Regions from separate parts of the Ferruginibacter albus genome, predicted to be linked through region 1. Evidence: riboswitches for the same ligand, from Rfam matches in the RefSeq annotation. Region 1 holds a riboswitch; the other holds the start of a gene.
What was found. A riboswitch is a leader RNA that binds a small molecule or an ion and turns the genes downstream of it on or off. The one in region 1 is predicted to bind cobalamin.

Region 1 (3,080 bases):
TATTTTAAAGCTGCCTGGTAATGCCTGTCCAACAGATCATTCATATCGCCACGATAGCATTCAATATTTTCCTTTTGACAAATTTCTTCGATCAGGTCATCGCTTGTATCTGTTGTTGTTGCAACAACAACAGTTCCGCTCAATTCTGCCGCTTTAACTCTTTCTACCTGGCGTACAAAAAGCGACTTGCCTTCCAGCAACATGGTTACTTTATCGGGCAGACGAGATGAGCTTCTGCGTGTTTGAATGATGGTTACTATGTTTGTTGCTTTCACTTTTATATTTTTTTCTCACAAAGTACACTAAGGTTTCCTTGTGATCACTGCGTCTCTGTGAGACATTTATGCGTACTGCATCTTCGACGACCTATACTTATCTAAAAACTCCTTTTTGCTGCCTTCAAATTCAATATAACTCCTGCAAATATCTGCTATGTTGGCAGCAGATTTTCCTGCATTTTGAACGGGCGCTAACTGTTTCAATTTCTCCACATCAAAATAAGAATGTACTTTTTTACCCAAGGCAATACCAATATATACAACAGTTGAATATTGCGTAATTAATTCATCACAATTAGCGATCATATGATCTGTATTGCCATCCGTAAATATCAACGTATTTGCCGGGGCATTCTCTTTAATTTCAGCAATCGCTCTTTCCTTATTTTCGTTTGGATGAAGTTTGAATAATAACTGTCGTCCATTGGCAACCTGCACACAATCACGAATAAACTTAGGGCGATCTTCTTTCTTAAATGTTTCTCTGATATCTGAAGTTGCCACCATCACATATCCATGATGCGGAAAATCATTTTGCAACAATGCCTGGCAGTTATCGTAATTAGGCATTCCTGTAATAAGTATTTTACCGGCATTGGTGCCTAACTCTGTAAATTGCTTTTTATATCCTTCCGATGCTGCGCAATAAATATCACAGATATTAGCACTACCGTTAAATGCAGTACTTGCTGCAAAATATCCGGGCAAATTAAGCGCATGGGTTATTTTGCCCCAGGTTGTAATAGGGTCAGTCATTCCTTCCTGTACCCAGATCGTTTTTAATTTTCTCAATTCTTTGGTTACGATAAGATCTGAACAAAGCACTACCAGGTCGTATTGGTTATTAAAAACAGATGCGGCATAATCGTTGGGTAAATGATGTTCTGTAAGATAAGCATCCGCTTTTCTTCTAAATTCCCCCGCTAAGATGGTTGTATCTAAAAATCCTTTTTTTACTGCAAAATTTACAATAGGATGTTTGCTGTATATCTGACTGTAATAGCAATCATATTCCGAAAGTTCAGATGCGATTTTGTGCATCTGGGAGGTCTGGTTGGGCGAACCAATGATAAAAAGGATCTTTTTTTTCGACATAAAAAACTTTGCAAAGGTAGAACCTAAAACGATTAAAGCGAAGGAATGTTTTAAAATGTCGATAATTCGTAAAATGCCTGCCTATCAGCGTTTTGCGATGAATTTCGTACGAAACAGTTGGGTTTAAATATAATTTCTATACATTCGCACCGCATTTGGTTCTTAATCGCTGCAAAGCGATGGATTAAAAGGGAATTCCGGTGTAAGTCCGGAGCTATCCCCGTAGCTGTAATGCCGCAGTTTTATAACAACTTTTGAATAACTGCATTCCACTGTCTGTATTTAAGCAAGATGGGAAGGAAATTCAAAAGGCGGCAAAGCCAGAAGACCTGCCAGGCGCAAATTTTATTCAACGAGCTTTCGGGTGAAAAGCCGGGATGAAACAAGTCTGCTGCAGAGGCTTTCTTTCATTTCACATCTTTCATTTTTGAAGGTTCATTCTTTAACTTTTAAACTCAAAAAGAATGAGCAGAAAAATTTTAACACTAGTTGCAATGTTTGCAACAGTTCAATCATTTGCACAAACAGACACTTTGCCCCTTAAAAACCTGGATGAAGTGATCTTTACCGCTAATAAGGTAGAGCAAAAGCAGAATACCACCGGTAAAGTGGTAACTGTTATTACTAAAGATCAGATTGACAAAAGCACAGGAAAATCTGTTGCGGAAGTATTGAATGAACAAGCCGGAGTAGTAATTAACGGCGCTTACAGCTCTCCCGGAACTGTACAAAATGTTTATATGCGTGGCGCTTCTACCGGACGTGTATTGATATTGATGGATGGCATCCCGGTGAATGATCCATCGCAGATCAATAATGATTTTGATCTAAATTTATTTTCTATCAACGATGTAGAACGCATTGAAATTTGTAAAGGCGCTCAATCAACTTTATACGGTAGCGATGCCATTGCCGGTGTGATCAACATTATCACCATAAAGAAAAATGTAGATAAGCCATTTAACGTAAATGCAACGGCAGCAGGTGGTTCTTACAATACATGGAAAGGCAATTTGCAACTGTATGGTAAAGCGGGCAAACTCAGTTATACTGCACGTTATGCTAAATTAAAAACAGATGGATTTTCGGCTGCCTTAGATACTGCGGCTGTTAAAACGTTTGATAAAGACGGATACAATGGAGATGCCATGAATGGCGCTGTTCAATTCCAGGCTACAAAAAATCTATTGCTTAAATCGTATGTTTTATACAGCCAATATAAAACCGATTTGGATGCAAGCGGTTTTGTGGATGACAAATTTTATTATGTAAAAAATGACCTGTTATCAACAGGGGGTGGTTTCCAATTTAAAAATGATGTGGTAACGCTTACAGGTAATTATCAATTCACGCAAACCAACCGTAAGTTTAACAGGGATAGTTTGGATAAAAATGTATTTGGTTATTTTATCGATAATAAATATTTCGCAAAAACAAATTTTGTTGAATTGTATGCAAGCATAAAATTAGGCGGAGGATTTACATTGTTACAAGGAGCAGATTATCGTTATGGTTCTATGAATAACGATTACTATTCTGTAAGCTCCTACGGACCTTATTCCAGTTCATTCAGCGATACTTCCATGAGTCAGGGCTCTATGTACGCTTCATTGTTGTATAATTCTAATAAATTGAATGTTGAGCTGGGCGGAAGGTTAAATGTGCATTCACGTTATGGAACCAACTACACATATACTTTCAATCCAT
Region 2 (3,080 bases), 780 kb from region 1:
TGGAAAATTCCCCTGGCATTGATACAAGCCTATCCAAATAAGATCATCAATATTCATCCTGCATTATTACCTAATTACGGCGGCAAAGGAATGTATGGGCATTTTGTGCACGAAGCTGTAATTGCTGCTAAAGAAAAACAAAGCGGCATTACCATACATTATGTAGATGAATTGTATGACCACGGTAATATTATATACCAGGCAACCTGTGATATAGACGAAGCCGATACTCCTGATTTGCTGGCAAAAAAAATTCATGTATTGGAGCATTTACATTTTCCAAGAGTTTTGGGAGAATTGATAGAATTGCAAAATCGCAGTTAAAAAATTAACCCTTTGCTTAAATGAGTTTTTATTACACGAATTTTAGCGAATTACACGAATGAGATACCACAAAGGATTTTCGTTTTTAGGTTTTTTTCTTTTACTCATGCTCACCAATAGCAGCATGGCGCAATTCATCGTAAGTGGTAACGTGTATGACTCTTCCAAAGTTGTTCCCGTAAAAAACGTAATTGTCAAAAGCAGCTTTGGCAGTACAACAAAAACCGATTCATTAGGGCATTATGATATTATGGTGAGAGAGGAGGATTCTCTTACTTTTATTTATAATAACAAGTCTACTTTAAAATTTTCTGTTAAGCAAATACAAAACCTGGCACAATTTGATATTTCCTTACTGGTACGGGTAAACGAAAAATATAAAATATTAAAAGAAGTAAGAGTTTATAGTAATACATACCGACAGGATTCATTGGAAAACCGCATTGATAACAGAGATGTATTTGGTTATCAAAAACCTGGCATCAGCACTACCACAGACAGCTATTCCGGTGGTGCCGGATTAGACCTGGATGAGTTGATCAATGTGTTTCGCTTTAGAAGAAACCGCCAGCTGCAATCTTTACAAAAAAGACTGGAAGAAGAGGAGCAGGATAAATACATTGATTATCGTTTTAATAAACGATTGGTAAAAAGGATTACACGCTTGGACAGTGCAGAGCTGGACACCTTTATGAAGATCTATCGTCCTGATTATTTATTTACCAGCACCAGTTCTACGGTTCAGTTCTATCAATACATTCTCGATGCATCGTATCAATTTAAAAGCGAAATGCTGATGCAGAAAAAAAAGGAAGAACAATAAGTTCATCTCTCAAACAATCTTTATCCTGTATATTTGCCCCACGTTCTTTGCATACTACAATCAGATATTGGTTTCCCTAACCGGAATTAATAAGGAACCGTGTGAAAATCACGGGCTGTCGTGCAACTGTAAGTAACAAAAAAGTTTTGTCAATCAAATCCATTGTCTTGCCTAAGGCGAGATGAGAAGGAGACAAAATGTTACAAGCCAGGAGACTTGCCTATATCTTAATGACACAGCTTTCACGATATAAAGTTTGGTTGCGTATTGAAATTCTTTCCTGTAAGGGAAACGTCTGTCTATTCACCTTTTCTATTCTTTTATTGTACCGCTGTGCTGTTTGCAAATAGCATCATTAATTGTTTCACGATTTAAACAAAAAAAATGCAAACACACAATCTTGGTTATCCCCGCATTGGTAACCACCGCGAACTGAAAAAAGCCTGCGAGCAGTATTGGGCAGGCAAAATTTCTGCAAACGAATTGCAGCAAACTGCACGAAGCATTCGTGTACAAAACTGGGAAGCACAAAAGAATGCCGGCATTGATGTAATTCCCTGTAATGACTTTTCTTTTTATGATCATGTATTAGACACCTGCCTGATGGTAGGCGCTATTCCCAAGCGCTATCATGACCTGTTAATTCAAAAACAATTGTCCGAGGTCGATCTGCTTTTTGCTATGGCAAGAGGTTATCAAAAAGACGAGTATGATATTACGGCAATGGAGATGACCAAATGGTTTGATACCAATTATCATTACATCGTCCCGGAGTTTTCCATCAATCAAAGCTTTACTTTTTTTTCAGAAAAAGTTATTAATCAATTTAACGAAGCAAAGAGAGAAGGATATACTGCAAAGCCTGTTTTATTAGGCCCGGTTTCATTTTTGTTATTAGGTAAAGAGAAAGAAAAGGGCTTTCATCGGCTTGATTTGATCAATAAATTATTGCCTGTTTACAAAGAAGTAATTAAGAAATTGGATGATGGCAATGTATTTTATTTACAGTTAGATGAACCTTGCTTGTCATTAAATCTTACAGAGAAAGAACAGCAGGTATTTACAAATGTTTATAAGGAATTGCAGAAAGAGTTTTCGCATATACATTTTATTGTAGCCGGCTATTTTGAATGTTACGGAAAAAATTTACAAACAGCAGTAAGTCTTCCTGTTAAAACATTGCATTTGGATTTAGTGCGTTGTCCATCGCAGTTAGATGATATTCTAACAAACGAATTCATTCAATCGAATAAACAACTTTCATTGGGTATAGTTGATGGTAGAAATATCTGGAAGAACGATTTTGAACAATCATTGACAATCATAAAAAAAGCAATTGCAGCAATTGGTAAAGAACGCTTGTGGATCGCTCCGTCATGTTCTTTATTGCATACACCATGTGATTTAGATTTAGAAACAAACGAACTATGCCTTCCTTTAACAGTAAAAAACTGGATGGCATTTGCTAAACAAAAATTAGATGAAGTAGTAACATTAGCAAAGCTCGCAACCGACGAACCTTCTGAGCAAGCATTAAAAGCATTGGAAGAAAATAAGCTGGCAATAAAAGATAGAAATACCTCTTCATTAATTCATAAACCAAATGTAAAGTCAAGAGTTCAACATTTAACAGCAAAAGATAACCAACGTGAAAGTGTATTTGCAATAAGAAAACAATTACAACAAGAATTATTACAACTTCCATCTTTCCCAACAACAACCATCGGTTCTTTTCCTCAAACAAAAGAAGTAAGAAGCTGGAGAGCCAAATGGAAAAAGCAGGAATTAACTGATAATGAGTACAATAATCTATTAAAAGCAGAAACAGAAAAAGCCGTTCGCTGGCAGGAGGAAATTGGTTTGGATGTTTTAGTGCATGGCGAATTTGAACGCAATGATATGGTGGAATATTTCGGCGAACAATTAGCAGGAT

Region 2: another riboswitch for cobalamin. It lies ahead of metE (5-methyltetrahydropteroyltriglutamate--homocysteine S-methyltransferase); the one in region 1 lies ahead of K9M53_RS13135 (TonB-dependent receptor plug domain-containing protein).

Annotation. Positions count from the first base shown of each region.
Region 1 covers NZ_CP083388.1:3,063,297-3,066,376, forward strand. Annotated here, with positions in the region: gene K9M53_RS13125 (cytidylyltransferase domain-containing protein) at 1-275, opposite strand, end outside; gene K9M53_RS13130 (hypothetical protein) at 342-1,373, opposite strand; cobalamin riboswitch at 1,513-1,724, shown strand; gene K9M53_RS13135 (TonB-dependent receptor plug domain-containing protein) at 1,838-3,080, shown strand, end outside.
Region 2 covers NZ_CP083388.1:83,264-86,343, reverse strand. Annotated here, with positions in the region: gene purN (phosphoribosylglycinamide formyltransferase) at 1-324, shown strand, start outside; gene K9M53_RS00380 (hypothetical protein) at 383-1,147, shown strand; cobalamin riboswitch at 1,199-1,385, shown strand; gene metE (5-methyltetrahydropteroyltriglutamate--homocysteine S-methyltransferase) at 1,532-3,080, shown strand, end outside.